DNA from 4 places in the Pseudoalteromonas sp. MMG006 genome. Region 4 is predicted to be linked to each of the others. Evidence: predicted binding sites of a transcription regulator. Region 4 holds the regulator's gene; each other region holds the start of a gene.
The links. The regulator sigma-54, encoded in region 4, starts transcription at its own class of promoters, with help from an activator protein. The targets are predictions, from matches to a motif close to GTTGGCACGNNNNTNGNNT.
Positions count from the first base shown of each region.

Region 1: J8L73_RS00875 (EF-hand domain-containing protein) is a predicted target of sigma-54. The motif match lies at 5,262-5,280, and genes of this name have one in related genera.
Region 2: J8L73_RS13360 (TorF family putative porin) is a predicted target of sigma-54. The motif match lies at 2,862-2,880, and genes of this name have one in related genera.
Region 3: J8L73_RS09210 (PA2169 family four-helix-bundle protein) is a predicted target of sigma-54. The motif match lies at 3,235-3,253, and genes of this name have one in related genera.

Region 1 is NZ_JAGJEJ010000001.1:195,099-202,955, forward strand. Features, by position in the region: gene pepB (aminopeptidase PepB) at 1-242, shown strand, start outside; gene J8L73_RS00840 (phosphoribosyltransferase family protein) at 425-991, shown strand; gene J8L73_RS00845 (cyclic nucleotide-binding domain-containing protein) at 1,055-1,711, opposite strand; gene J8L73_RS00850 (YgjV family protein) at 1,991-2,227, shown strand; gene J8L73_RS00855 (amidohydrolase) at 2,286-3,959, opposite strand; gene J8L73_RS00860 (EF-hand domain-containing protein) at 4,082-4,318, opposite strand; gene J8L73_RS00865 (EF-hand domain-containing protein) at 4,328-4,564, opposite strand; gene J8L73_RS00870 (hypothetical protein) at 4,742-4,969, opposite strand; gene J8L73_RS00875 (EF-hand domain-containing protein) at 4,993-5,226, opposite strand; gene J8L73_RS00880 (HAMP domain-containing sensor histidine kinase) at 5,540-6,997, shown strand; gene J8L73_RS00885 (hypothetical protein) at 6,999-7,538, shown strand; gene J8L73_RS00890 (sigma 54-interacting transcriptional regulator) at 7,541-7,857, shown strand, end outside.
Region 2 is NZ_JAGJEJ010000014.1:7,931-15,787, reverse strand. Features, by position in the region: partial or broken gene J8L73_RS13365 (M1 family aminopeptidase) at 1-1,690, shown strand, start outside; gene J8L73_RS13360 (TorF family putative porin) at 2,076-2,762, opposite strand; gene J8L73_RS13355 (hypothetical protein) at 3,041-4,204, opposite strand; gene J8L73_RS13350 (AsmA family protein) at 4,514-6,484, shown strand; gene rplN (50S ribosomal protein L14) at 6,756-7,124, shown strand; gene rplX (50S ribosomal protein L24) at 7,135-7,449, shown strand; gene rplE (50S ribosomal protein L5) at 7,466-7,857, shown strand, end outside.
Region 3 is NZ_JAGJEJ010000007.1:77,207-85,063, reverse strand. Features, by position in the region: gene J8L73_RS09220 (TonB-dependent receptor) at 1-1,920, shown strand, start outside; gene J8L73_RS19300 (biopolymer transporter ExbD) at 2,142-2,390, opposite strand; gene J8L73_RS09210 (PA2169 family four-helix-bundle protein) at 2,748-3,191, opposite strand; gene J8L73_RS09205 (LysR family transcriptional regulator) at 3,370-4,308, opposite strand; gene aceK (bifunctional isocitrate dehydrogenase kinase/phosphatase) at 4,328-6,046, opposite strand; gene J8L73_RS09195 (DUF4124 domain-containing protein) at 6,243-6,710, opposite strand; gene J8L73_RS09190 (DUF3413 domain-containing protein) at 6,809-7,857, opposite strand, start outside.
Region 4 is NZ_JAGJEJ010000003.1:18,952-26,808, reverse strand. Features, by position in the region: gene rapZ (RNase adapter RapZ) at 1-399, opposite strand, end outside; gene ptsN (PTS IIA-like nitrogen regulatory protein PtsN) at 416-868, opposite strand; gene hpf (ribosome hibernation promoting factor) at 873-1,160, opposite strand; gene J8L73_RS04265 (RNA polymerase factor sigma-54) at 1,187-2,686, opposite strand; gene lptB (LPS export ABC transporter ATP-binding protein) at 2,756-3,481, opposite strand; gene lptA (lipopolysaccharide transport periplasmic protein LptA) at 3,478-4,014, opposite strand; gene lptC (LPS export ABC transporter periplasmic protein LptC) at 4,004-4,558, opposite strand; gene kdsC (3-deoxy-manno-octulosonate-8-phosphatase KdsC) at 4,555-5,106, opposite strand; gene J8L73_RS04240 (KpsF/GutQ family sugar-phosphate isomerase) at 5,107-6,078, opposite strand; gene J8L73_RS04235 (calcium/sodium antiporter) at 6,081-7,049, opposite strand; gene J8L73_RS04230 (ATP-binding cassette domain-containing protein) at 7,304-7,857, shown strand, end outside.

The DNA.
Region 1 (7,857 bases), on a different contig from region 4:
AACAAAATTGCCCGTCACCTTACGCTGATACCGCTAATAGCCGAGCTCAAAAGGGTGGCGGCTACGGCGGCGCATCAAATGCAGCTGGCTTTTTATCACGCTTTGTACCAAATGACGGTAAAGGATGGGTACACATAGATTTAGCTGCTGCATTTAATATGGGCAGCACCAGTCAATGGGCTGCGGGTGCAACGACACAGGGTATGAGAACAGTTGCGCGTACCTTGTTAGAAAAAGCTTAATATTACGTAAAATGAGCTTTTAATACTTTATATAGGCACCTTTTGGTGCCTATTTTATTATTTACTTACAAGCAATTTTTTTTTATTTGCGGTAAAATCCTGCGCCAATACCTGTTTGAGTGTTTATTTATTGGCTAAAGCGCCTTCACTCAAATGTTATACTCACCACTGGGGTTCAAACTATGTCAGATAAGTGCTACATCACAGCTCAACAGCTACTTGAAGATTCATTCCGCGTAGCGGCACAAGTTTATAAAGACGGCTTTCGTCCAGACTTTATTATTGGTATTTGGCGAGGTGGTGCACCAATTGGTATTGCTGTGCAAGAGTATTACGATTACAAAGGCATTGAAACAGATCATATTGCTGTACGTACTTCGTCTTATTACGGCATTGGCAAGCAATCAAAAGAGATTAAAGTTCACGGTCTACACTACATTGTAGAAAATGCTAACGCAGGTGATTCGCTATTGATTGTTGATGACGTATTTGACTCAGGCCGCAGTATTGTAGCCCTTAAAGAAAAACTTTCTGAGTTAATGCGCTTAAATCTCCCTAGCGATATTCGTATTGCATGCCCGTACTACAAACCAAAAAACTCTAAAGTAGATACAATCCCTGATTACTACATTCATGAGTCGGAAGAGTGGTTAGTGTTCCCGCATGAGCTATCGGGTTTAACGCCAGATGAAATCATTGAAGGTAAATCAGACCTTGCGAAGATTCACGATATTTTACTAGAAAAGTAGTATGTAATTTATCCATAAAAAAAGGCCGTTAAGGCCTTTTTTTATGGATAAATTTTAAAGAATTTAAAGTTGAGCAAAGCTATCAACATATTCGCTAAGTTTGGGAATATCGACCGCCTGTAAACCGTGCGTACTTCTTTGCACTAGATTTTTTTCAACGAGCTCTGTCACAACACGCCTGTACGCGCGCTCAGTGGTAGCAAAACGTTCGGCTTCGGCATTTACTGTGGGATAGGCTCTTAGCAGCGTAGGGTTGTTATTCTCGGCTCTTAATAAGCAATCTTTAGCTATGTTGTAGCTCAGGGGGAGTAATAGCTTATCTAAATTGATTTTTTGGTTTTCCTGAAACTTAGCCGCGATAGTTTGTGCCGTGTATAAGCTAAGTTCTGGCTTTTCGAGTAATAATGCTCGCCAGTGTCGTAATTCAATTAAGTTATAGGTTACATCACTAAAACACGTAACAGTATAAATACATGGGTTATTGTTAAGCGCTTCTATTTCGCCTATTAACGTATTATTGCAATCCAATTGACCTAACAGCAGGCGGCGTCCATTGCCTACATCGTAACTAAACGACACAGTGCCACTGCGCACAAGTACAAGCTTGCTTAAGGGCTGATCTTGGTGGATCAGCACTTCTTTTTTTGATTGCTGATAACTACTACCCGCAAAGGTAAGAAGTTGCTCAACAAGATAACTAGAAAAATGGTATTGAAACATCAATATGCTCTTCGGACAATTGTCCTATTTATTACACCTTAATGACGTTAACATTAAAGCTCTAAGAATTTACGCTAACTTGCAATTACATTTAGCTTTGCTAATTGTATTATTTTACCTTCATTTCCCGTGTAATGGTTTAGAAAGTTGTTGGCAACCACCAGCAAACTTTTTTGGGTTTTTATGCAAGTTAGCTTTTTTATTTAATACTTTGCAATACTTATAAGTGCAATAAGTTAGCAGTAATGTAATGCTAACCTAAAGCCTAGGAGAGAACAATTGAGTTGGGAATATTTAGGTTATATTGCATCAGCTTTGTTGGTTGCATCGTTAACAATGACCGATGTAGTTAAACTACGTTGGTATAATATGTTTGGCTGTATTGTTTTTACAGCTTATGGTGTGGCAATTGGTGCCGTACCTGTCATTTTTACTAATGGCCTACTTGCGCTAGTAAACATGTATCACATTTTTAAATTATATCGCCAGCCAAAAGTGGTTTCAGCTAAAAGCTAAACCACTCGATAGCGCTAAAAAGGGTTAACTTCAAACGTTAACCCTTTTTTGGTTTTATTTACCGCTTACCGCTTACCTCTTTTTCGTATTTAAGCTTTCCGGCAATCCATGTTTGTAATACATGGGTATTGTAAATTTCTTCAACGGGTACTTTAAAGTAATCTTTGTCTATTAAAATAAAGTCAGCCCATTTACCTTGCTCTAAGCTACCAACTTTAAACTCTTGGTGCGCTGCATAGGCACCCCCTAATGTGAATGCACGTAAGGCATCTTCTCTGCTTAACACTTCACTTGCACGCCAGCCATTTTCAGGCAGTTTATTATGATCCATTCGTGTGATAGCTGAATACAAACCATCGAACGGGTTGGCAAGTTCTACGGGGTAATCTGACCCTGCAGCCACTACCGAACCTTGTTTTAGAAATGTTTGCCAAGCATAAGCGCCACTTAGCTGTTTGTCAGTTAAACGCTGCTCTGCCATGTGCATATCTGATGTTGCATGCACAGGCTGCATAGATGGAATTATTTTTAATGTTTTGAAGCGAGGAATATCGTCAGGCGTTACAATTTGTGCATGCTCTATACGGTTTCGAAGAAGTATTCCGCCGGTTTTTTTAAATACATTTTGATAGGCATCTAGTACTACCTTATTTGCTTTATCGCCAATAGCGTGCGTATTTGCACTAAAGCCACTTTTAAAGCTTTGAGTAAAAATAGATTCTAGCTTTTGCTGTGTTTCAAGCATTAAGCCATGATGACCAGCTCTGTCCGCATACTCTTCAATAAGAGCAGCGCCACGAGAGCCTAATGCGCCATCGGCATATACTTTTACACTACGAATTTCCATAAAGTCATTTTTATCGTGGTAGCGGCCTGCTTTTAGCATTTCTTCTAAATCTGGGCTTGCACCGCTTAACATAGCCACAATTCTAAGTGGTAAGTTACCCAAGTCACCACGTTCTTTGTAAACTTGCCATGTTGTTTTATCAATGCCTGCATCGTGTGTTGAGGTAATGCCTAGACTTAATAAGTGCTTGCCAGCTGCATCAAGTGAATTGCTAATATCGTCTTTTGAAGGCGCTGGCATATGTTTTGTAATTAGCGCTTCGGCTTTATCAACAAATACGCCAGTAGGATTGCCAAACTCATCTTTTATTATTTCACCGCCTTCAGGGGCTTTTGTTGTAGCGGTTATACCTGCAAGTTCAAGTGCTTTACTATTTACCCAAATAGCGTGACTGTCAACGCGAGAGAGAACCACTGGGCGGTCGTTAACTATTTTGTCTAAGTCTTTAGCTGTTGGAAAGCGGGTATCGCTCCAAAGTTCTTGGTTCCAACCTCGGCCTATGATCCAGCCCTGTTTATCTTTTGCAAACTCTTCTAATTTTGAGGTAACGTCCTTAACCGATTTTGCACCTCGTACATCTAATTGCGATAAGTTGTCGCCAAGGCCAATTACATGGCCGTGCGCGTCAATCAAACCTGGTAGCAAAGTGTTACCATGCGCATCAATCAGTTTCGCATCAGGAAAACTATTTTTAAGCGCTTCGCCACCTAGTTTTACTACTTTACCGTTTTTAATAACTAGCGTAGAAAATTGCTGTACTTCACCTTTGTATAAAGGCGTGTAGCCGTTTGCGTTGAATATAACTTTGGTTTGAGCAACCGCGTGGTAAGAACTAGCTAAAATGCTTGCTAGTAGCAGTGGTTTTATCAATGTTTTTAGTTGCATAAGGTATTATTTTTTATTGTTTGTGCGTTAACACTAGCAAACCAAAATTTATAATACCAATGCGAGGTCGTTTTTCTGGGTTAATAAAAAGCTGAATACGAGGTTCCAGCTTTTTATTAAAGTTATTTACTGGCGTATATACCAAATTCGCTCAGTGAAAGTCGGCTGTCTTTATCTCTATCATAGCTTGCAAAACGTGACCATAAGGCGGGGTCTATTGCAGTTTCTGCCCGAGATAAAAAGCCATTTTTGTTTCTATCTAGTTTTTTAAATTGCTCTGCAATATCGTTGGTGGCTGCAAAGGAAGTGGTGCTAAAAATACTAAACGCTAGGAGCGTTATATAGCTTATGTTTTTCATACAAATCACTTAGTAGAGGTTGTTGGTTAGGTAATTTTTGAATTCGACTAACGAAATTTGATTATCTTGGTTCTTATCCCACATTATAAATGTACTTAATAATTGTGGTTGAGGTTCAAGCTCATCTTGGGTTAGGTAGCCACTTTTATTGCTATCGAGGTGATCAAAGCGTTGCTTTACGTCAAGTGCTGCGGCATTAAAGCTAAAAAGTAAAAATAGGCACGATATAGCTGTTAGTATCTTCATGGTTTTCCTTCCAAAAGACATATTTTAGTTTGGCTACAGAAAAGAGAAAAAGCACTTGCCGTAATTTAATTCCCAACATTAAATCCGTTTACACACTCCCTCAGGGATTATGGCAAATGCTTTTAATTCTACTTTAACAGTAACAATCTTAAGTGAAACTTAATTAGCGAGTGTTGATTATGGTTTAAAACTCTCAAACTCTTTTTTTGAAACTTTTTCATCGTCGTTTTCATCTAAATCAGTAAATTGTCTCATTACTTCCTTATCTTGCTTTGCTTCAGCAAGTGAAATTTGCCCGTCCATGTCTGCGTCTAAATGGGCAAAGCGAACATTTACCGGCGATGCTAAAACTGTTGCGCTAATGGCTAAAAACATTAATGAAAAAGCGGCTATAAGTTGTTTCATAATCACGTTCCTTATTTAATGAGTTATTGAATAAACTTTTTGAATTCGTTTAGCGACAATTGACCATCTTGGTTAGTGTCAATTTGCGAAAAGTTTTCGTGAAGTACGGCGTCTTCACCAGCTTCGGACTCACTTAAAGTACCGTTACTGTCTTTATCTAGTTCATTAAAAGTAGCTTGAACGTCCATTGCAAAGGCACTTGTGCTAAAAATACCTAAAGCAGCTAATGATAAAATCACTAAAAAGCGGTTGTTCATAATTATTTCCTTATTAAATAAATTTAAATTAGCAATTACAAAAACAGTGCCAATATTTATTTTTATTTTTAATCAATAGTTTAGGTTTTTTGTTGTGTTTAAATAGGAAGTTTTTACAGAACTTTGTGTGATTTTTGCAACATATTTAAAGGCATTGCTTCGTATAGCTGAGATATCAACAGGTTAGGTTGTTGCTATTTGGCAACAATTAATAAGTCAAAGGGCTTGAACGCATTAAATATAATTACTGATTCAGCCAGTGTATAAAGTAAAAGCCTGATAATAGATGCTAAAAAGCAAAGGATTAAACACAATGCCAACCATTATGGCTAAAAAGTACCATGCATTACTTAATTGGCGTCCTAATTTAATAGGGCAGTTTGTCATAAGTATGCTGTTATCTTTATTACCACTTTCGTTAGTGGTTATTGTGTTTTTGAATGCGCTTAATAAACAACTCGCCGTTACTCAGCAAATAGTCAGTAATAATTACCTCGTTACCAAATCATTTAACACCTTAAAGCAAGATCTCAATAGTTTAGAGCGTGCGACTCGGCAAAACTGGGTTTTAAAAAGTGAATCTCTTGATGAGTTAATAGTAAATAAATGGCAAGCATCGCTGCAAACAATTGAGGAGCTAACTCAACTTAGTGCATCAGCCGATTACAATGCTAAATGGCGGCGTTTAGCGCAAACCTTACAAGCAGCTCATACTCAATTAGTCGAAGAAAAACAGCAGCAAGCTGAGCTATTCTTACCTATTAGCGACTTAGTAGCAGAGCAAACTATATGGCTTCGTGACGTAAACGCAGCACAAATACAGAGTAATCAAAACGAGCTTTCTTCACTGCAGTCTTCATTTATTAATTGGTTAGTAGCACTTATTCCGCTTACTTTAGTTGTTGGTGGCGGTTTTTTATGGCGTATTAGTAAGCGCCTAAAGGGTTTAACGTCAGTAATCGACAAGTTAGGGCAAGGGCATTGGCAGCAAAAAATAGCCGTACATGGCTCTGCAGAGCTCGTAGAACTTGGTAATAAACTACAGTGGGTGCAAGAGCAGCTACATGTACTTGAACAGCAAAAAGATACCTTTTTACGCCATGTAACACACGAGCTAAAAACACCGCTTGCTTCAATGGTCGAAGGAACTGATCTTTTAAGTGATGAAATTGTAGGCCCTATAACCGATGAACAAAAAGCAGTCCTTGAGCTGATCAGCCAGTCAATGGTGCGCCTGCGAACCATGATTGATAGTTTACTTAGCTACAATGCAATTCGTACCAGCAAAGATAGTTTAAGCGAGGTAGAGTTTAGCTATTTAATTAAGAAAATTAATAGTCATTTTGAACATCGTCTAACGGCAAAAAATCAAACTCTTCAGTGGCAAAATAACTTATCAAATAAACCACTGGCCTTGCCTAGTGAATTAATAGAAATGATTTTAATACAGCTCATTTCAAATGGTTTAAAGTTTTCAGAGCAAGGGCAGCACGTAGCTATAGATATATCGCTTGAACAAAGCCAGCTTAATATAAAAGTAATAGATAATGGCTGTGGTATAAAAGAGCAAGAAAAAACACAGATTTTCGGCGCATTTTATCAAGGTAAACATAATAAAGATGTTACGCTGCAAGGCAGTGGATTAGGCTTAACCATAGTTAAAGAGTCGGTTGAACAACTAAGAGGTAAGTTGAGCGTTGAGCATAACGAGCCTAGTGGTTGCCAATTTTTAATAAAAATTCCCATTATAAAAAATCAAGGAGTTAACTAGCATGCGCTCGCGTTCAATGGCTATTTTATGTGTGCTGAGCAGTACTATTGTTTTATCAGGCTGTGAAATAAACAATGCACATCAACGTGCTGTATCTTCACCTGCGGCTGTAACTGATACAACAACAAAAAATAAAAGCACATTACCTAGCCCAAAAGTACGCCCTAAAAGCGATCCGATCTATCCACCCACAGAGCAAGTTATTGCCTGGCATGCTAATCAATGTGGTGGGTTTAAAGTAATCCCTGTAAAGCAAACTTACTTAGGTGAAACTGAGCTTAAACACTTTTTTAAATACATGTGCTTAAACGTAAATACCAACCCTAATGCGGTTATGAGTAAATTACTAAAGCTTGATTTGGCTTACTTTTGGCCTGACGATATAAAGCAATACTTATGGCTTCAAAAGCAGCAAGTAACAATGCAAATAAATGCCAAAAAAGAACAACAAGCGCTAAATGATAAAATGCAAGAAACCCTTACGTCATTAGCAACCATAGAGCAGCAGCTTTTATTGCGTGAAGATACCAAGGATCAGTAATTATGGCCGAACAAAAGCCGCAAGGTGCAAAAGTATTATTAGTTGACGACGACGCCAGCTTATTAAAGTTATTGGCCATTCGTATTGAGTCAAAAGGCTATGAGGTAACTACTTGCGAAAGTGGTATTACGGCACTGCAAATACTCAAAAACCAAGTGTTTGATGCGGTAATAACCGATTTACGAATGGACGAAATGGATGGCATGACGTTACATCGCCAGTTGCAGAGTCGCTACCCGGCACTGCCTGTTATTATGATGACAGCTCATGGTTCTATTCCTGATGCTGTAGAGGCCACTAAACAGGGCATTTTTGCTTT
Region 2 (7,857 bases), on a different contig from region 4:
TATTTATCCTAAAAAACGTGCTTTAAATGCCGTGGCTAAAATTAAGTTTACCAATACCGCAAACGAGCCAATAACCCGTGTGTTAATTATCGAGCCTAGCCAATCTAAAAGCTGGGATGTAAAAATGGCGGGCGGGAAAATAGTCGAGCGTTTAACCGATTTTGGCATGGTATGGTTTGAGTTTGAACAACCGCTAATGCCGAATGAAGTACGCGAAGGTGAGCTTTCTGTTTCTCGTGAACACGACGGTTTTGTTGATAGAGGATCTGATACTCAACTCGTGCACAACGGTACTTTTATAAATAATAGAGAATTACTACCGCGTTTTGGTTATCAAAAGTATTTTCAAATTGCCGATAAGTATGAGCGCCGTAAGCACGACTTACCCGAACTGGAACGTGCACATAAACTAGAAGACAGTCGTTTTTATACGCAAAATGAGTTTGGTCCTGCTAATGGGTTTATAAACTACAAGGCAACGGTAACCACCGATGAGTCGCAATTTGCTATTACACCAGGTTATTTAAAAAGTGAGAGTGTAAAAGACGGACGCCGTACTTTTATTTATGAAATGGACGCCCCCATTTTAAACTTTTATTCTGTGCTTTCGGCAGAGCTTGAAAGTAAAAAGGTGGAGCACAACGGTGTAAACATTGAGGTGTACTACCACAAAGATCATGCATGGAATGTTGACCGTATGATTGAATCGGTACAAGATTCGATAGATTACTACACGCAAGCCTTTGGGCCATATCAGCATAGGCAGCTTCGTATTATTGAGTTTCCTAAGTATCGCTCGTTTGCGCAAAGTTTTGCCAATACGGTGCCTTACTCAGAAAGTATGGGCTTTATTACAGACCTAAGAGATGAGAGTAAAGTTGACTTACCTTACTATGTAACCGCACATGAAGTTGCACACCAATGGTGGGGGCATCAAGTATCGGGGGCTAATGTAGAGGGCAGTGCCGTTATTTCTGAAACACTTTCCCAATACAGTGCGCTTATGGTGCTAAAAAAGCGCTTTGGCGCCGAGAAGCTTCGTAAATTCTTAAAGTACGAGTTAGATAAATACTTAATGGGCCGTACTGGCGAAGCCTTTGAAGAAATGCCGCTGTATAAAACACAGTCGCAACAATATCTTCATTACAATAAAGGCTCAGTTGCAATGATGGCTTTGTATGACCGCTTAGGTGAAAAACGCTTAAATGCCGCACTTAAAGCGTTTTTGAATGAGTTTAAATACCAATCAATGCCATACCCAACCACACTTGATTTACTTAGTTACTTAAAGCGAGATGCAACACAAGCTGAACAACGCTTTATTGATGATCAGTTTAAATATATAACGCTTTATGAGCTTGAAATGAAAGAAATCTCGGTTACAGATGATGTTGATAGCGAAGGTTTTTATACAGTAACACTGAACGTTGAAGCAACAAAGCAGCATGCCGATGGACAAGGTGAAGAAACCGAGCAACCACTCGATGAGCTAATTGATATTGCATTGTTTAGCGATGACCCTGAAAACCTACTCGCTGAAGACTTTGTTATTTACTCGCAAAAGCATCAAATAGTATCTGGTACCAATACTATTGAGCTAAAAGTAAAAGAAAAGCCGATGTTTGCAGGGGTAGACCCGTACATTAAGCTTGTAGATAAAGACAGTAAAAACAACCTAGCTAAGTTTTAAATATTAGCTATTAACTTAAAGGCCGCATTTAGTGCGGCCTTTTTTTAGCTAATGTGTATAGCATTAACCCTCAATAATACTTAATTACTTCAGGGCTAAACGTGGCAGCTAGCTGCGTTAAAACCTCTGGTTTAGAAAAACTAAATAGTGAATTTTTGTTTAGGTTCCGCCGCGTTTCTCTCACCCAAAATAGATTAGTCACTTAAGCGAGTTGGTATAACAGGTAAATGATTTAACCTCAGGGAGATAGTGATTGATTAACCGAGGCGTATGGTCGAGCGTATTAGTTGCTAACCTTAGAGGGCGTTATGGGTATTTAAGCTGTTCTAAAAACGAGAAAAGGGCCAAAAGGCCCTTCGTGTTGCAGCAAGTAACACATTCTTTTCTATAGCGTAAAGTCTACTGCATATGCTACGTAAACTTTAACATCTGATTCGTCCATGTCGGTGTCAGATACGCCAAAAGTAAAACCATCTTTTGATACAGAGATACCGTAATCAATAATATTATCATCGCCAATAAAGTCACCAGAGTAATGACCTAAATGAAGTGCCATTTCCGTACCATTGCTGCCAACAGCAAAGCTGTAATCAGCATTTAGGTATAATGAATCACCAAAGTCAGTGCCATCACCGTCAGCAGCTGAAGTAGCAAGTACTGCTGCACCAAAAGTAAAACCTTCTACACTAATGCTACCGTAAATTTCAGAGAAATCAGCATCTGCTTCAGACGCTGCATCTGGGTATGCGTAGTAAATGTAACCTACATCATAGCTAACTGTTTCATTAATATCGCCACCAAAGCCAGCGTATAGGTCTAGCTCATAAGTCATTTCGTCGGCCCATGAAGCATTTGATACCCAAGTACCAGCATAAAAGCCAGACTCATCTGCGTAATCAATACCACCAGAAACAGCAGCATCTCCCCCAGTTTGCTCTTGTCCACGCCATAAATAGTTAGATGTTGCCGCAGCGTTTGCTGTTACTTCAGCATGTACAGCCGTTGACGTTAAAGAAGTTGCACCCATTAATGCTATTGCGCTAATAGCGATGGTTTTTTTTAGTTTTAACATGTCCATTTCCCGTTATATGATTTTTGCTCGCCAAGGTTTTTATTATGTATTCGCAACCCTTTTGGCTGGCGGCTTTTTATTGTTTAACTAACGGTATATTTGCACTGTATGTGCCAGCTCAATTAAATTATCTTTAAAATGGTTTTTTATTGATATAAAACAGATGCTTGAAGGTTTTCTATTAAAGCGTAGTATTATGAGGAAGGAAGTATTGCGCACACTGCTGGTGCATAAATTAACCTAACTGCACCAGATAAATACAGTTAGGTTAGAAGTTTTTAGCCAAATATAGTGCGCATAAGGCTAATTGTTTCGTTTACACCGCGACCTTTTTGTACTTCGCTAATAATTGAATCACGCTTAGTGCGGATATGCTCCGGGATATCATCGGCGGCAAGGGCGCGATCTACTAAAATCTCTGCCGATTCCTTGCCTCTACGCTGCGTCTTTCCAGTAGTGGACGTACTACGCTTAGGCTTGCTCAGTAACTTTATGTAGTTAGAGTTATCGGCTGTGCTTTTATCTGCGTAGTAAAAAAAGCAGGGTAGTAGTGCTTTAATACCCACAAGTTGAGTTTCTAATTCATTTGAGCCACTCGCCATTTTAAACCACGACATAGCGTGTATGCTTTGCACAATATCTTGCCAGTAACGTTCAAAATCACGATTATTTAGTTTAGTAATACCAAGTGCGCCACATAGGGCATCTAGTCGGCTATTACTAATTGGGGTAAATACATCAGGGCGACGCATAGCTAACAAGCGAGTTGCTGGCGCTAATGTTGGTTTTTCATCTGTGGCGTTAAATGCATTTAAGTAAGCTACAACGAATTGTTGGTAGTCATTTTGCTCTACATCGCCTTCAAGAGGGATATGACTTAGCGCATCATCAAATGCACCAGGTAAGTCTGCTAGCATTTGGTGAAAACCTTTAGCGCTTTTAGTTGAAGCAAACCATTCAACGTCAAAATTATACGTGCTTGGGTCTAGGGCAGATGTATGCTTACCACTAAAGGTAAGTAAATCTTCAGGGATCATTTCCTTTAGTGATTGCTGGCGAATACTGCTTATGTAATTCGTTAAACGAAGCTGTTCTTCAAGAGCAATAAGCTCTTTATGTTGCTCTACAAACATACTTACTACTGGCCAAGGCGCAACGCGTAAAGTTTTAACTTGTAAAAAGCTAATTGCTGATATGAGTTGATCGTGTAACTTTTTTAAAATGGGGAGCTGTGGCGTTTCAAGCAAGTCGTAATTAATACGATCTTTACTTGCGCTCAGTAACTCGTAGCACCAACCTAAAAAATCTTCTGGGTGGTTTTCTACTTTCACGGCCATTAGGTTTAGGCTAAGTTCTGAAGCTTGCTTCAAAATATTTTGGTAAATTTGACTTTCTTGCTCGCCTAGCGCCATTTTTGACGGTGAAATTAGCAGTTTTTTCATGCTTTGAAGACTCTCCGATTAGATACATTTTTTAGCTGCTTCATTTTAGCGTAAATACACCAATAGCAACAGGGGCGTGCATCATACCTAAGAAATTAATGTATGCAATGTTGAAGAACTTCAATAAGTACGATAGATATTAACTTGCGTTTTTTTAAAGTTGTATGTGTCAGTTAAGTCGTTTTTCAGCACAAATTCATTTTTAGGTAAATAAATTGCCATAAAACGCTTTTTTATTATAACTACAATGATTTTAAAGCTAACACTCGCTATGATAAGAACATTATTTGCACGTTTGAAAGGATGATCATGAAGACCTTACTTAAAATTGTTGGTGTAATACTCCTACTTTGTATTGCATTAATTGTTGCCGCGCCATTTTTAATTCCTACTGATACCATTTTTAACAAAGTTTCGCAGCAGGTTGAAAGCACAACTGGGCGCACACTTACTATAAATGGCGATAAAACGCTTAGCGTATTTCCTGCGTTAAAGTTAGAACTTAACGACGTGCACTTTGCGAACATGAAGTCTGGTTCGCGAGATGACATGGCAAGTATGCAGCAGCTAGCAGTTCATATACCTTGGATGTCGTTATTTGGTGGTGAGTTTAAGCTTGATAAATTTGTAATTAATGAACCCAATATTTTATTAGAAACCGATAAAAACGGTAAAGCTAATTGGCAATTATTTGATGCTGTAGCAGAGCAGCCCACAGAGCAAAGTCAATCAGGTGAGGCTGTTAAATTACCAGAGAACTTTGATATAGAGCTAGGTGAGGTAGCTATTTATGGCGGTACGTTTACTTACCTAGATGGGCAAACAGGCGCTAAGCAGCAAATTAGTGATTTAGAGCTGGCTATTTTACTTCCTTCTCTTCGTAAAGCATTAGAAGTAAAGGGTGGTATCACTTATATGCAAGAGCGTTTTGAACTTGATATAACACTAGATACACCTGCAAAAGCGATAGAAGGCGCTACATTTGATGTTAAACAGAGTCTTGACTCTCGCATAGTCGATTTAACGTTTAATGGCAGCATTGCTCAGCAAGGAAAAGATGTAAAGGGTGAGTTGGCACTCAGTGGTGACTCAGTCAAAGAGCTTGCAGCATGGCAGGGCGTAGACTTAAACGCTAAACAAAACGCGTTTAATGCCTTTAGTGTTAACGGTAAAATGCACTTTGCGGGTGAGACATTTAACCTTGAAGAGTTAATCGCTACATTAGATGAGCTAGAAATAAAAGGTCAAAGTGAGCTTAACTTAGGAAGTCGCTTAGCTGTTAATGCTGATATTGACTTAGGGATGCTTGATTTAAATCCATACCTACCAGAGACAGTAGCGAAGCAGGAAGAGCAACAGAGTGAAGAACCTAGTGAAGCACAGCCTATTGTTTGGGATGACACTAAAATTGATTTAAGTGCGTTAAATGCACTAGATGCAAATGTAGTTATTCGTTCAAGCGGTTTAAAAGCGAATGATATTGAGCTTGGTGCAAACCAATTTACAGTGGCACTTAAAAGTAGCGTGGCTAAATTAAGCCTTGATAGCTTTTCTGCATATGAGGGCACTGGTAAAGGGGTCATTAACATTAACGCCCAAAACACACCTTATAAAATAACCACTAATTTTGATTTGTCAGGCATAGATGCACAACCATTATTAACTGATGCCGCTGGATTCGATAAGTTAATGGGTAAAGGTTCATTAAATTGGAACTTGACGACCACGGGTCAAAGTCAAAAATCGTTTATTGATGCATTGAACGGTAAATTAGGTTTTGAATTTGCTGATGGGGCTGTAAAAGGTGCAAACGTAGCTGAAATGGTTCGTAAAGGTAAGGAGCTTATTACTGGTAATCTTGGTGCGGTAAGTGAAGGGCTAGACACAGGTTTTGAAGAATCAGAGCAAACTGATTTCTCTGCGCTTTCAGGTAGCTTTAATTTTACTAATGGTGTGGGAAACAATACTGATCTTTCACTAATTAGCCCACTAATTCGTATTTCTGGTGAAGGCGACGTAGATTTACCAAAAACAAATGTAGATTACCGTTTAGTCACAGGCATTGTAGATTCTATAGAAGGGCAAGGGACTACTGATGATAGTACTGGTTTTAAAATACCTCTACGTATAAAAGGCCCATTCCACGATGTGGGTATTAAATTAGACGTGAGTAATGCGCTTAAAGATGAAGCAAAACAGAAGCTAGATGACGCCAAAGAAGAGGCCAAAGAAAAAGCCAAAGATAAAGTGAAAGATAAACTAAAAGGTTTGTTCGGTTAAAAAACGTAAATAACAAATAAATAAGGCGCATTTAGCGCCTTGTTTGTTTTGTAACCACCTGTAAAATAGCTACATAGCCGTAATTACTCAATTTTAATTCCTATCTAGGTTAAATTAATTAAAAAATAACCTATCGTTACCCCCTCAATGCTGGTACAATTGCCCGCCCTTAAGAGACAATTCGTTTGTTTTTGAATGGGATTTAATCGAAATGTCTGATTTTTAAACAAATTTTAGGCACGTTGTAATTACTACACCGGAGGTCATTAACATGATCCAAATGCAAACTCAGCTGGAAGTTGCTGATAACAGCGGCGCTCGCAAAGTGCAGTGTATAAAAGTCCTTGGTGGTTCACACCGTCGCTACGCAGCGATTGGCGACATCATTAAAGTTTCTGTAAAAGAAGCTATTCCTCGCGGTAAAGTGAAGAAAGGTGATGTTAAAAACGCGGTAGTTGTGCGTACCAGAAAAGGTGTTCGCCGTCCAGATGGTTCTCTGATCCGTTTCGACAGCAACGCGGCTGTTATCTTAAATGATAACTTGCAGCCAATTGGTACACGTATTTTCGGCCCTGTGACTCGTGAACTTCGTAATGATAAGTTCATGAAAATCGTTTCACTAGCCCCAGAAGTACTGTAAGGAGCCAATCATGGCAGCAAAAATACGTCGTGATGACGAAGTAATCGTACTAGCAGGTAAAGACAAAGGTAAGCGCGGAAAAGTGCTTTCAGTTGTTACTGAATCTGGTCGAATCTTTGTCGAAGGCATAAACTTGATCAAGAAACACCAAAAGCCGGTTCCACAATTGAACCAAGCTGGCGGCATTGTTGAGAAAGAAGCGTCAATGGACGCATCAAACGTTGCGATCTTCAACTCGGAAACGGGTAAAGCGGATCGTGTAGGTTTCAAGATTGAAGATGGTAAGAAATTACGTATCTTTAAATCTACTGGTAAAACTATCTAATAGTTGGAGTAGAATGATGGCGAAACTGCATGAAGTATATAAAGACAAAGTAGTTTCTGAACTTCAAGAGAAGTTTGGTTTCAGCTCTGTCATGCAAGTCCCTCAGATCGAAAAGATCACATTGAATATGGGCGTGGGCGAAGCCCTAGCTGACAAGAAGATTTTAGATAACGCAGTAGCGGATCTAGCAGCAATCTCTGGTCAGAAACCTCTAATCACTAAAGCACGCAAATCTGTTGCTGGCTTCAAAGTGCGTGAAGGTTACCCAATTGGTTGTAAAGTAACCCTACGCGGCGAGCGTATGTGGGACTTTTTTGAGCGTTTGGTATCAATCGCTATCCCACGTATTCGTGACTTCCGTGGCGTAAGTGCTAAGTCTTTTGATGGACGTGGTAACTACAGCATGGG
Region 3 (7,857 bases), on a different contig from region 4:
ACAATTAATTATCGTGACCGCTCGCCTACAAACCGTGCAGGTTTACATGGCTCATGTCAGTTTTACGGCTGTACTGAGTTAAGTGATGGCACTTTACTTGCCGGTGATCCGCGTGAATTAACGGTTGATAGAGACACGTTTAGAATAGGTGATGCAGACTCTCAGCAATTTGGCTTAACCATTAATACGGGTTATGAGTTAGGTGATGGCGAGCTTTATGGCTTTATTACGTACTCAACGCGTGATAATGAATCAGCAGCATTTTTCCGTCATAATGCAAATGCGGGCGGTAACCCTGTATTACAAGACAATGATGCGACTATCCCATTAGGCTTTTTGCCAAAAATTAATACAACAATTGATGATGTGTCATACAACTTTGGTTATAAAACTGAATTTGATAACGATGCTAGCTTAGATTTGTCGTACACATACGGTGAAAATAGCATTGATTACACAACAAGCGACACAATTAACGCCTCTTACGCTAACTTTTTACGTTACGATCAAGGCTTAAGCGCTGCAGATATCCGTACTACTATTCCTCGTGAAGCGTATGCTTATGGCATGGAATTATCACTGCAAACAATCAATATTGATTTTACTAAAAACTTTGATGATTACTCACTTGCTATGGGTGCTGAAATTCGTACTGATGAGTATCGAATTTTAGAAGGCAGTGAATATGCATATCGTGATTACGACACATTAAATGGAGTTAGTATTTATAGTGGTTTGAGTGGCGGTGTAGGCTCTGAAGATGCATCTGGCGGTACACAAGGGTTTGGTGGTTCTTCTCCTGCATCGTCAGTTGATGAGTCACGAGATGTAATTTCGTTTTACCTAGATGCGGAAACTTACATTATTGAAGATGTTATTTTATCGGGCGCACTTCGCTACGATAACTACAAAGGCTTTGGTGACACTGTAAACTTTAAACTTGCAGGTAATTGGGCTGTTACTGACGATATTTCATTACGTGGTGCATTAAGCTCTGGTTTTAGAGCGCCTTCAATGCAGCAATTATACTTTAATAACATTAGCACACAGTTTGTAGTTGCAGAAGATGGTTCTTTAGTTGCTGAGGAAGTAGGTACATTTAGAAATGACTCTACACTTGCACAAAGTTTAGGTATTCCAAAACTAAAAGAAGAAAAATCGCAAAACCGCAGTTTAGGTATTGTTTACAACGTAACAGACAGCATTAATGTAACTATTGATTACTACTCAATTGATATTGACGACCGTATTGTAATTAGTAACCGTTTAGGCAAAGGGCTTTCTTCAAGCTTAGATGCTGCACTACTTAGCTCAGGCGCAGGCGCTGGCCAATTTTTCTTAAATGGTGCAGATACTGAAACTTCGGGTATCGATTTTGTTGCAACATGGAACACCGAAGGTTTTGGTGGCACCCTTGATTTTACCCTAGCGGCTAACTTTACTGAAACTGATGTTGTATCGTTATTTACGCCATCAGGCTCAGGCCTCGAAACAGTGCCAGTAGAAGATGTATTCTCTGATCAAGAAATTTCGATTATTGAAGAATGGCAACCAGAGGATCGCATTAACTTAAGTGCGCTTTATCAACGTGATGATTGGACAGTAAACTTATCACTTAACCGTTTTGGCGAGTACACAGTGGAAGATGGTGGTCGCCAAACTTACAGCGCAGAAATATTAACTGATGTTAAAGTTAATTACTTTGTTACTGAAGATTTATCGGTAAACATTGGTGCAAACAATTTGTTTGACGTATACCCAGATAAAAACGAAATTGGTAACTCTCGCTCAGGGACTATTGTAGATGCAAACGGCAATACGATTGTCAGCAGTTCAGGTGTATTTGAATACTCACGTCGCTCAGCGCCATTTGGTTTTAATGGTGCGTACTACTATGTAGGTGCAGAGTACCGCTTTTAATTAATAACACTCCCTTTCGTTATTTAACTCAAAGGGCCGCAAGGCCCTTTTTTTGGTTTACCATCAATGTATAACTACATTATTTAGATACTAAGCTAATAGTGTAATCTTCATACTCTTTAATATTATCCATTACTCTCATTAATGTATTATGTTTACTATTTTCGTGAGCCTTAATAAGTACAGCACTTACTTTGTATTTAGCCGCAAACATCGCAAGATTATTGGACACTTGTTCTAAGATTTATTAATCTGCCAGAAAAATACACCGCATTATGTTCATCAATATTAAAAGTGGCACTTTTAGTTTGTTTATTGATGGTGGGTTTATCAAATGGTCGTTGTATTTCAATGGCCATAGGTTTAACAAATGATGTAGTAACAATAAAAAATATCAATAAAATAAATACGATATCTAACATTGGTGTCATATCTACATCAGCATTATTTTGAGCTGTTTTATTTTTCATATTGGACCTTAACGTTAATCAAATGCTGCGGCGCCACAGCAAGGAATTAGGTACCTGTTACTAAAACTAGCACAGTAAAAATAGAGTGTGGTTAAATAAATATTCTATTAAAGTTAATAGTTTGTATTGGTAATGTGTGTTTATTAGGGGGTAATTAGAGCTTATTGCTCTTTATTAATTTAAGTATGTTGAATCTAGGTGAGTTTAATCTAGGCGCGGGATTAGAGTGTAATGAGCTAATAGTTGCTTCTACATAATTGGAATAAGAAGCCGAGTAAGGGTTCGTGTTCTGCTCATGCCATTACTTGGCAATAAAAACCCAGCTAAAATGCTGGGTTGTAGTATAGGCTATTGCATTTAGTGTTTTTGCATACGGCTCATTTCAGCATGACAGCTTTGCATCGTTAATAAGGTTTTAGCAAGAGCTGCTTCACAGTCAGCAGGTTGCGGCTTATCCATTGCAGTTTTAATTTCGTCAAGCGTCTTATCCTCAACTTCTTCAAGCTCTTTTACGTATGTACTATCGTTATGCGAGCTAAAAGTTGTTAGCAGTGATGTATAAGCACGTCTTGCTTCAACGGCAAAAGATGAGCCGTCTTCTCGTTCACCTTTTTCGTTAATTGCATAAGGTTGTAAGCGTTCTACACTCACTTTTCGGGCATCTATCATACGTTGAAAAAGTGCACCAATAGCAGGGTCTTCTACCTTCTCTTGTGCTTTTTGATAAAAATCGATGCCGCTGTTCATAACTTGGATGATGTCAGTAATATGATTTACTTCTGTTCCTTGATGGGTGTTCATAATGACCTCTTTTATTAAATGAATGTATCGTTCAATTTAATAAAAGCAAAGCACGTTCCAATGTTTTTTATTTTATTTAACTGCTTGATATGCAATGGTTTAAATGGGTTTTATGGATTGCTAGGCTTAGGTGAGTAGATCAAACCTAGCAATTTTTACATTATGTCGTGTAATAAGGTTATTTAAGCTCTTCAGCTACTTCGGCTACTTTTTGACGAAGCCAAATATGGCTAGCATCACGATGTAAAAGCGGGCTCCAAATCATATCCAGCTCAAACGGCGGGATAGGAAACGGTGGCTCTAATATTTTAAGGCCCGGATCATCTAAATAAATATTAGCGGCTTTTGAGGGTAAGGTTGCAATTAAGTTTTTCTCTTTCGCTAGGTGAATAGCTACATGGTAATTACGCGTAAAGGTGGCAATGTTGCGATGTTTTCCAAAGTGAGCGAGCGCTTCGTCAACCCAACCTAGTTTTTGAACATCTTTAGGGTCCATACCCACACCTACACCAAAACCTGTTTTACTTACCCATATATGGCGAGCTTTTAAATAGCTGTCGAGACTGAAATTTTCAATAATTGGGTTATCTGCTTTTACCAAGCAACAAAAGCTGTCTTTCCATATACGTTTATGGTGAAAAGATTGCGGTAAATTTTCAAAGCGATTAATAGCCATATCTACTTTACCATTTTCAACATCATGAAACGTTACATCACTGGGTGTAAGTATATCTAAGGTTGTATCGGGGGCTTCTTCATGTAATTTACTTAAAAGCTTTGGCGCTAGTGTACTGGCTGCGTAGTCGCTCGCCATTATTCTAAACACACGTTTACTTTGGCTTGCTTCAAACTCGCGATTAGGCGCAAGGGTTTCTTCAAGGGTCATTAGTATGCCACGAATAACCGGTTGAAGTTCAATAGCGCGCTCAGTAGGTACCATACCATCGCTAGTACGTACTAAAATGGGGTCGTTAAATAAGTTACGTAGACGTTTAAGCCCATTACTCATTGCAGGTTGCGTTATGCTTAGCTGATTGGCAGCACGCGTTACGTTGCATTCTCGTAGTAATGTGTCGAGGTAAACCAGTAAATTTAAATCTATTTTACTTATATTCATTGTGTGTGTCCTTTAGCGCTTACCAGTGGTGAATAAAGCGCTGTGCTGTCGGGTAAGGGTAAATATGACTTACCTGCCCATTTTTTATATTTTGTTGTGCTTGCTTCCAATAACTAACATCTATTAGTTCTGGGTGAGTGCTGAGTAAAAACTTTTTATACATAGGGTTTGGCATTACAAATGTACAAAGTTGCTCTGGAAATACATCTTGTGGAGCAACAGAATAACTTTGCTCATCGGTTAAGTAATCGTCGTAGCTTTTGGCCTTTGGTAGGGCTCTAAAGTTCATATCTGTTAAGTATTGAACTTCATCGTAATCATAAAAGATAATGCGTTTATGCTTACTAACGCCAAAGTTTTTTAAAAGCATATCACCGGGAAAAATATTAACGGCAATCATTTCTTTTAACGCTTGGCCGTATTCTTCTATTGCGTCAGCCGCGCTTTCTTCGCTGGCACTTTCTAAAAACAAATTAAGCGGTGTCATGCGTCTTTCTATATAAAGATGCTTGATGATCAACCAATCGCCTTCGATGATCATAGATGAGCCTATTGTTTTGTGTAACTGCTCAAGTAAATTACTATCAAAACGCGCTAAAGGAAATACGACGTTAGAGTACTCTATTGTGTCGGCCATTCTGCCTACGCGATCATGACTTTTTACGAGTTGATAACGCTTTAGAACAGTATCACGGCCAAAAGGTTTGCTCTCGCTAAATTTATCTTTTATTACTTTAAACACATAACCAAAGGAGGGGAGAGTAAACACCATCATCACCATGCCAGGTGTGCCGGGGGCAATAGTAAACGTGTCATTTGAGTGTGACAAGTGGCTTAAAAACTCACGATAAAACTCTGTTTTGCCTTGTTTGTGAAAGCCTATTGCGTTGTAGAGTTCGGCCAATGTTTTATTAGGCATTAACTGATTTAAAAAACGCACCAACGCAGAAGGCGCATGTGTTTCTACCATAAAATAAGCACGAGCAAAGCCAAAAACAACTCGCATTTGAGATGATTTAGTTAAGAGCGCATCTAAATAAAGACCGTTATCTCCATCATGTAATACGGCAATAATAAAAGGCTGAACACCACTTTGTGACACCACACGGCCAACTATATAAGCTGCTTTATTACGGTAAAAAGGCGTGTGTAATATATCAAAACGCATTTGCCAAGGTTGATGGTGAGTATCAGGTGCTTGTTTATAAAATGCTTTTACGAGCAGGCGAATATCACGCTCTAAATTGACAAAGGGAGCTTTAAAATCAAAGTGATTAATAATGTGTTTTATTGTCGGTTTCAAACCCTCAACAACTGGGAAGTAAGTTCTATACTCGGCTTCAACAGGCACTGATGGCGCATCTTTTAATGAGGCCTCAACAAAGATAAAATCATTATGAAAATAGCGCCTATGGTACAGTCTGCAAAATACAGAGTTATAAAATGTTTCGGCTAATTCAGCTTGAGGATGAAAGGATAAATATTGCTGGTATGCTTTTTTTACATTTAGCCAAAGTGTTTCATCGAGTTGCTCGGTTGGATTTTGTTGTTTTAATATGTGTGTAGTTTCGTTAACACGATCATCATAATAACTTATGCGTAAACGGCTAATATCATTAATTGCTTGCCAATCTTGTTGAGCAAAAGCCATCGGTGCTTTAGCTGTTATTTTTTGAAATAGCTGATAGTGCTTTTTAAAGCCTGTTAAAATTAGCTCTGCAATCTGGCGTGGTTGCATATCAACTCCTTAATACATCGTAGAGCTTATACTCTACTGTGTTAAGGGTATGTTATTTTTAGTTTAAAACCAAGATAAATTCTAAGTAAGCTAGGTGCTGCTAAATGATCTTCCTGCAATTTACTCTTTTTATTTTTTACTCAACATTACGAATAGCTGCTGTTATAGTGAAATAACCAAAACAGTTTAGCCATATTTATTGGTATCGAGCTATTTTCTTTTCGAGGTTTTTAATATGTTTTGTAATCGCTGCAACGTCTTTTTTGTAATTTTGATTAATTACTTTTAGTTTTTTGGTTATATCTTTAGTAATCCGTTTTTTATCATCTTCAGCTAATATATGATTTAGCCGCTCTTGCTGTTTGTATTCAGCACGCTGCTTTTCTCTATCGAGTATTGCCAGTTTATGGTTATTACTTCTAAGTTCTGACTCTAAGCCAGATAGCAGCCTTTCGCGTTCTAGCTCATTTAACTGCTTAGTATAATCAATCTTAGGGCCTGAATATTGGTTACCAGTAGTACTTACTTTATAGGTAGTGGCTTTATCATCACAGGGGAATTGAGAAAACGTAGTTCCATGTTCGGTTACGCATTTATAATAGGTTGTATTGCCTAGGGCGCAAAAGCTAGTAAATAGTAAAGAGCAGTATATCAATCGAATCATTGCGTCCATCCCTGTGAGTTTTACACGTTAATTAAACAATATAAAACTATAACCTAGCTTACTGTTATAGCAAGCTAGGTAAGAGCGATCGCTTTAAGTTATTGAGTAAACGCTTTGAGCTTTTTAATGCTTTGCACTAAAAATGGGATGTCTAAACCTTGCTCAATAGAAAAGCCTTCTGCGGCTGATATATTTTTAAAATTACCGTCAGAATCTATTAAAGTAATTCTGTCTTTTTTATACGCAATTACGACGCCTTGTGAGTAATTAACGCCCATATCGTCTTTTTTCTTGTATAGGTTTACACCAAGCATTGTTTGTTTAGCGATTGCTTTACAATTTAAGTATTGGCCAACACTTGTTGCAATTAAATCACTGGGTTGAATAAGCCCGTCAACCTTAGAAATACGCTTATCTGAGCTGTATAAAGTTGACGTGGTAACTACCTCTGCTTTATCTCGAGCTAGGCTAAAGGCAAAAACATGTGTGTTATCATCTTTTATAGCAACCTTATCGTTACTTTTAATAATGCGTATCGCACTTGAGTTATGAGCCTGGTCATTAACAAAGCTTAATTCTTTAACGCCATCTACCTGAATGCTTCGGCGTTGGCTTTGCCAGGCAGGTAATGTTTGCTCATTTAATATTGCTGCTTTATAAAAGGCGGGTAAGCCATACACTAAGCTAAATAAAGTGTCGTCGTGATTGGTTGGTTGTAAAAATTGTTCTGTTTTGTGCAAATTTTTGTTGTTAGCAACAAATACAGCTAATCCTTCATTGTTATCAAATACAAAAATATCAACATTGGCCCGTGTGTAATCTGCGCACTTTTCGAGTGGGGCAGGTAATTGATAACTAATGTTTTGGTTATTTATTTTAACATTATGTGCTTGTTTATAGCTTTCTATATCGAGTAAGTCATTCTTAGCGAGTAAGCTTTTAGCCGTTGTTGGGTAAGAAAGCGGTAACACATTATCTTGCTTTGTTACGTCAAACTTTAAGTTTGCATCAGCCCAAATATGAATACTGTGGCTAAGTGCAAAACACACAATTAAAGACGATATGGCATAACGCGCAAATTTGTATTGTTTTAAACGTGCAAGGTGATGCCATGTATAGTTACTTACTACAAGTTGAAAACCTAAAA
Region 4 (7,857 bases):
CATAAAGTCAGCACGGGTTACCAATACATCTAGCAATTGTTTTTCTTTTTGTATAGCTAAATCAAGTGGTAACGAGTCAATAGAAAGCGGGTGCAACCGGCGTGTTTCAGAAAAGCGTTTGATCAGGGTTTGATCGTCACTATCTAGATAAAATAAAGTGGGATTTGCAAAACCTGGAAGGTATTCAAAGATATCATTAAATTCATCTTGTTCTTTTGGGATGTTACGCACATCGATACTAACAGCTATTTTATCGTAGGTGTCCGACACACTTCGCACTAAAGAGGGGAGTAGGTTTACTGGTATGTTATCTACGCAATAATAACCTAAATCTTCTACAACGCGTAAAGCAACCGACTTTCCAGAACCGGAGCGGCCACTTATGATAATTAACTCCATTTATCACCCTTTTAAACTACGATTGGTTAACAATGACTTGGTAAAGCTCAGCATCAGATTTTGCACAGCGTAGCTGTTTACAAAACTCTTTGTCATTTAGTCTATCAGCTATAGTTGCAAGAGTCTTTAGGTGCTGCTGGTTATCGCCATCTGGTACGATGAGTGCAACAAATATATCAACTGGGCGGTTATCAATCGCGTCAAAATTTATTGCTTTTTCACTTACAAGTACTAATGCTAATGGCTCTTCTGCACCACTCATTCTTCCATGAGGGATTGCTATACCACGGCCTATCCCCGTGCTGCCAAGTTTCTCTCTATTCATTAAAGCAGATAAGATATCTTGTTGGGAAAGGTAAGGAAGCTTTTCATGAGCAAGCTCACTAATAAACTCTAAAATTCTTTTTTTGCTATTAAAAAGGACCGCAGCTTTGCTGCAGTCCTGGCATATAAGTGAGCTTAATTTCATCATATTAGTGTCGAGCAAGCTTCTCTTTGTGTTTAATAACTTGACGATCGAGCTTATCAATCAACGAGTCAATGGCAGCATACATATCTTGATGTTCAGTAGATGCAAATAATTCTGCACCACTTACATGGATAGTAGCTTCAGCTTTTTGGTTGAGTTTTTCTACATCGAGAATGACATGAACATTGTTTATATGATCAGAATGCCTTTCTAGCTTTGCAAATTTATTATTTACGTAGTCTCTCAATGAATCAGTAACATCTACATGACGACCAGTTAAGTTTAGTTGCATAAGCGTTTTCCTCTTTGTTTTGCGTCTTATATCAAACTCTTTCGTTGATTAGACGGTGGAATAGCCAGAGATTCGCGGTATTTTGCGATTGTGCGTCTAGCTACTTTAATTCCTTGCTCAGCCAATATATCCGCAATTTTACTATCACTCAATGGTTTTGCTGAGTTTTCTGCGGCAATCAATTTTTTTATCAAAGCACGTATTGCTGTAGACGAACACTCACCGCCATTTTCGGTGCTTACATGGCTTGAGAAAAAGTATTTAAGCTCAAATATACCACGTGGCGTGTGCATGTACTTTTGAGTAGTTACGCGCGAAATAGTCGATTCGTGCATTTCTACCATTTCAGCAACATCGTTTAAAACCATAGGCTTCATGGCCTCTGGACCATGCTCAAAAAAGCCCTGTTGCTGCTTAACAATACAATTAGTTACTTTAAGCAATGTGTCGTTTCTGCTCTCTAGGCTTTTTATAAACCATTTAGCTTCTTGTAAATGAGAGCGAATAAATTGACTATCACCACTAGATTTAACTGTACGCGACATAGCTGCATATTGGCTATTAACACGTATTTTAGGCATGCTATCTGGGTTTAGCTCAACGACCCAGCGGCCTTTTATTTTTTTCACCGACACATCGGGAATTACATACTCTGACTCTTCCCTTACTATAGTATCTGCGGGTTTAGGGTTTAGAGTGTGTATTAACGTCATTACTTCTTTAAGCTCGTCTTCTTTGAGCTTAGTTTTCTTCATTAATGTACGATAGTCGCGAGCTGCTAATAGATCAATATGCTCGGTTAAAATCATCTTTGTTTCATTGATAAAAGGCGCATCTTTATCAAACTGATTTAGCTGAATACACAAACACTCTTGTAAGCTACGAGCTGCTATACCCACAGGATCAAATAACTGAATACGTTTTAAAACGGCCTCTATTTCATCAAGTTCAACTTCACCTTCGTCGTCATTCTCTTGATTAAAGCTTTCTAAAATTTCTTCACAACTAAGTGTTAAAATACCAGAGTCATCTACGGCTTCAACTATCGCTATTGCGATAGCTTCATCCGTGGGACTAAATGGCGTGAGCTGTAATTGCCACATTAGGTATTCGTGAAGTGTTTCGGTTGAAGCACCTTGGTAAATAGATTCATCTTCTGGCATTGGGCCTGATGATGAAGCAGGTGCTGCGCTCATGTACTCATCCCAGCTTACATCCATAGCCATTTCGTCACTTACTGTATCTTTAGTAAGTGCTTCACCACTATCTTGCTCGTACTCGCTCGGTTTTTCGTCAGCACTAGCGCTTACGGTTACTTCGTCGTTATCTGCTTTTTGCTCGTTTTTACCAGCCGATTCTTCCGTGTAATCTTGTTCATCTACTTCGAGAAGCGGATTACTATCAAGCGCTTCTTGTATTTCTTGCTGGAGATCCAATGTACTGAGTTGCAGCAAACGAATTGCTTGTTGCAGCTGTGGAGTCATTGTAAGTTGCTGGCCCATGCGCAGCTGTAATGATTGCCTCATGTATCTCTAACAATCCTTTTATGTTGTTATAATTAATACTAGCAGATGCTTAAAGACATGGCGTAAATGTTACAGCCTAAATTGCTCGCCTAAATAAACATCGCGTACCGTTTTATCGTTTAATACGTGCTCTGGTGTACCAGAAGCAATTAACTCTCCATGAGAAACAATGTAGGCTTTTTCACAAACATCAAGGGTTTCTCTTACATTATGGTCGGTAATTAATACACCAATGCCGCGATTTTTAAGGTGTTCTATTATTTTCTTTATATCTAATACCGATATAGGGTCAACACCTGCAAAAGGCTCATCCAATAAAATAAATTTAGGATTAGCGGCTAATGCGCGCGCTATTTCTACACGACGGCGCTCACCACCCGATAAAGCCATACCTTGGCTGTCTCGAATATGTTGGATACTAAATTCATCTAACAAGTTGTTAAGCGTATCTTCTCTCGCTTTTTTATTAAGCTCTTTACGCGTTTCTAAAATAGCCATTAGGTTTTGATAAACGCTAAGCTTTCTAAAAATTGACGATTCTTGTGGCAAGTAACCTATGCCTAATCTAGCACGACTATGCATGGGTAAAAGAGTAATATCGTTCTCATCGATAGAAATTTTGCCTTTATCGCTTGGTACAAGGCCTACTATCATATAAAAAGTAGTCGTTTTGCCTGCACCATTTGGTCCGAGTAACCCTACAATACTGCCGGCTTTGACTTCAAGGCCAACGTTTTTTACAACTTCGCGACCTTTATAGCTTTTTGCTAATAGCTCTGCTTTTAATGTGCTCATGGCTGACCTTTATCACTTTCTTTTTTTGGCTTAACAGGCACTAAAATAGTGTGCACGCGGTCGGTTGAGTTTTCATCTTTTTCGGCGCTAATTAATTGCTGTTGCATGTCGTACGTAATGCTTTTTGCATTGATTTTTTGACCTGCTTGCGCAACTTCAGCATCACCAACAAGCGTTAAAAATCGTTTTGCTACATCGTAACGCACCTCGTTTGCACTGGCGCTCATTACCGTGCCGTCAGCTTGTTTTTCTTCGAAATAAGCTGGGCTACCTGTTGCTATTAGTAACTGTTTGTTATCACCTAAATCATCGCGCTTATGTACTTCTAAGCGGTCAGCTGTAATACGACGATTACCGTGAATAATTTCAACGTTCTTTTCAAAAATCCCAACATTGGCTTTTAGCTGACCTTCTTGTTTGTCGGCGCTAATTGAAATCTGATCAGCAGCAGGAGCTTCTCGCTCTGCCGTATAGCCATTAAAAGCAAGTAGAAGGGCTGGAATTATAAGTATTTTAGACATTTTATTGGTCATAATATATGGTTCGCGTATGGTTAATTAGTTTAATCACTTCAGTTTTTAAGTCGGCTTCAAGGCCTTTACCGGTGATTTTTAAATTGGGCCCCGTAATGACAACAGGCTGTTCTGAACGCATTGTTAATAGGTTTATATCAACTTGAATATTGTCAGCGTTGATTTTGTCTATCATAGCGTTGTCGGTTAAATTTATGGCAACTACATTACCTTCTAAAATTAACTGTTTGTCTTCGTATAATGTTGCTTCGTCAGCGTTTATTTGCCATGTTTGTTTTTCGTTATATAGGGTAAATATAGGCTTTTCAAAAAATGTAAAACCTAGTTGCTGGTATAATTCCATTTTAGCCGCTGTTACTTTGTGGCTAATTTTACCCTGTTCATCGTAAGCTGTTTGCTTAAGTTCAATAGCTATATAATCAGGCTCAGCAATCACTTCAGCTTCTTCCTGAGGTGCTGTATTTGTTTGGGTAAAATAAGGGTACCAAAGCCAAACCATACAGCTAATGAATAAAATGCTAAGTATTATACGCGCCGCATTCATGAACTAGTGCCTTGTGTGGTAAGCGCCTTACCATTTTCAAGCATGAGTAAATCGGTAAGTTCTCTTACGGCTCCAAAGCCTCCAGGCATTTGTGTAACATAATGCGATAAACGTTTAATAAGTGGGTGGGCATCGTTTACAGCAACGGCAAAGCCGACTTGTTCCATTACAGGCATATCGGGGCCATCATCGCCAATATAGGCAATTTGCTCGTCGCTAAGGTTAAGCTTGTTTTTTAGCTCTTGGTAAGCAATGAGTTTGTCTTCTTGGCCTTGATAAATATGTTGCACTGTTAAGCTGCTCATACGGGTTTGCACTATTTGAGAATGACGCCCAGTAATAACGGCTACTTCAAAGCCACTATTTATTAATGCCTTTATGCCAAAGCCATCTTTGGTGTTAAACGCTTTTAGCTCTTCGCCTTGGTTACCAAGGTAGATTCGCCCATCAGAAAAAACACCATCAATATCGCATATAAGTAGTTTTACTTTTTTTGCACGCGCTTTTGCGTCTGCACTTAGCGGTTGATAGAGATCTTCAAATTGCATTTACAACACTCCTGCTTTTAATAGGTCTTGCATGTTAAGTGCGCCAATTGGCTGATTTTGTTCGTTAACCACAATCAACCCATTGATACGTTTGTTTTCCATTATATTGAGCGCTTCAGCTGCAAGTATATCTTGGGTAGCCGTTGTACATGACGTAGTCATTACCACACTAATCAAAGTGGTATGAATATCAATACGTTGCTCTAAAATACGGCGTAAATCGCCATCGGTAAATAATCCCGCAAGTTCTTTATTGTCATTAACAATCGCAGTCATGCCTAAGCCTTTGGCTGACATTTCAATTAATGCATCTTTTATGGTTTGTGAAATATTAATAATAGGTGTGTTTGTACCACTGTGCATTACGTCTTTTAGCGTTAATAGTAAACGCTTACCTAGGCTGCCTCCTGGGTGCGATAGTGCAAAGTCATCTGCGGTAAAACCTCTAGCCTCTAGGAGTGCCACAGCCATAGCATCTCCCATAGCTAAAGTGGCTGTGGTGCTTGCTGTTGGTGCAAGACCTAATGAACAAGCCTCTTTTTCTACTTTTATGCAAACATGTACATTAGCAAGAGTTGCCATGCTTGATTGCATATTACCCGTCATGGCTATCATTTTTGCACCCAGTCGTTTTAAGACTGGGATGATATTTAAAACTTCGCTGGTTTCCCCTGAGTTTGAAATAAGCATAACCACGTCATTTTTTGTGATCATGCCTAGGTCGCCATGACTTGCTTCACCAGGGTGAACAAAAAAGGCAGGACTACCCGTACTTGCAAGAGTCGCCGCTATTTTATTGCCAACATGGCCAGATTTACCCATACCAATAACAATAATGCGGCCCTGACAGTCGTACATTAATTGGCATGCATGATGGAAGTTTTCATCAATATATTGAGAAATGTCACTCAATGCTTGGCGTTCAATATCAAGAACGCGAAGGCCTTGTTCAATAAAGTTTAACTGCGCCATGTTTACCCTATTTGACTAAAAATATAACCTTGGTAGCCTAAAAATGCGAATAGCAATAAGCCGCCTTCTACTCTATTGATACGCTGAGAACCTCTAAAGTTCAACGACATAATAATAAGAGCAAGTGTTGCACCTATCATTATTAATACATCTCGACTAGCTAAAGACGAATCAATTGCTGAAGGGTTAATAATACCGGCTAGTGGTAATACAGCTAAAATATTGAATATGTTTGAGCCCACAATATTACCAAGAGCAAGGTCGTCTTCATTTTTTAATACGCCTGCAATAGAAGCTGCAAGCTCAGGTAAACTCGTACCTATAGCAATAATCGTTAAGCCGATGACTAAATCGCTCAAGCCAAAGTATTTTGCAATATCAACCGCTGAGCTCACTAAAAAATGTGAACTTACAGGAAGTAAAATCATGCCAATAACTAGCCAAAATACAGCTTTTTTTGTTGGAACGTCATTAGGTACTTCATCGCATGCTTCTGATACAAACGGATCATCTTCATTTTTTGCGCGCATAGAAACAATAATTAGCCCGCCAATAAAAACGATAAAGCCAATTAAAAGTGCAATGCCTTCACCTAGTGAAAAATAGTTATCGGAAAAAATATACCAAGTAGCTAATGAAACGAGCATCACCAATGGCATTTCACGTTTTAACGTACTTGAAGATACCGCAAGAGGGCGAAAAAGGGCGGTAATACCTAACACGAGTAAAATGTTTGTAATGTTTGAACCCACAGCATTACCAACGGCTGTATCGGTTTTATTAGCTAATGCAGCAGAGGCCGAAACCATCATTTCGGGCGCTGAAGACCCCATAGCTACAACGGTTAAACCTACAATCAGTGTAGGGACACCAAAGTTTTTAGCAAGGGCTGCAGCCCCATAAACAAACCTGTCTGCACTCCAAACTAGAGCCGCAAAACCAAGAATCAAAATAACAAACGAGGTAACCATTGTGATAAGCCAGTTATTCAAAATACAGATGGCGCGAATAGTAACAAAAGCCAACATGAAAGTATAAATAAAAGAGTCTGGTCTACTTTAATGTGCCCAGTGCTTTTAGTTTATATTTAGAAACTTAAGCATGCGTTAAGGGAAATTCCCTCAGCCTTAGGCCACTTTTTACAGGTGTATTACAAAATCTTACGAATTGTTTTTTCCATCTTTGATAAAAAACCCTTAAAATAGGAGCACTAGTGAACATTGTTATGGAGAGCGACTTGTCGCAATCAATAGTAGAAGTCAAGGATGTGAGCTTTTCGCGTGGCGATAGAACCATATACAAAAATATGAGTTTCAGCGTACCTAAAGGTAAAATCACTGCCATTATGGGGCCAAGCGGAATTGGCAAAACCACCATGCTACGTTTAATCGGCGGTCAGCTTAAGCCTGATTCTGGTGATATTTTATTTGAAGGTGGCAGCATTCCAAGTATGTCGCGTAAAGAACTGTATGCGGCACGAACTAAAATGAGCATGCTTTTTCAAAGCGGTGCTTTATTTACCGACATGTCAGTATTTGACAATATTGCATTCCCAATTAGGGAGCATACTAATTTAAGTGAAGATATCATTCGATTAATAGTCTTAATGAAGCTTCAAGCAGTTGGTTTGCGTGGTGCTAAAGATTTAATGCCCTCTGAGTTATCAGGTGGTATGGCAAGGCGTGCTGCATTAGCACGTTCTATTGCTTTAGACCCCGAACTCATTATGTATGATGAACCATTTGCTGGACAGGACCCTATTTCGATGGGGGTATTGGT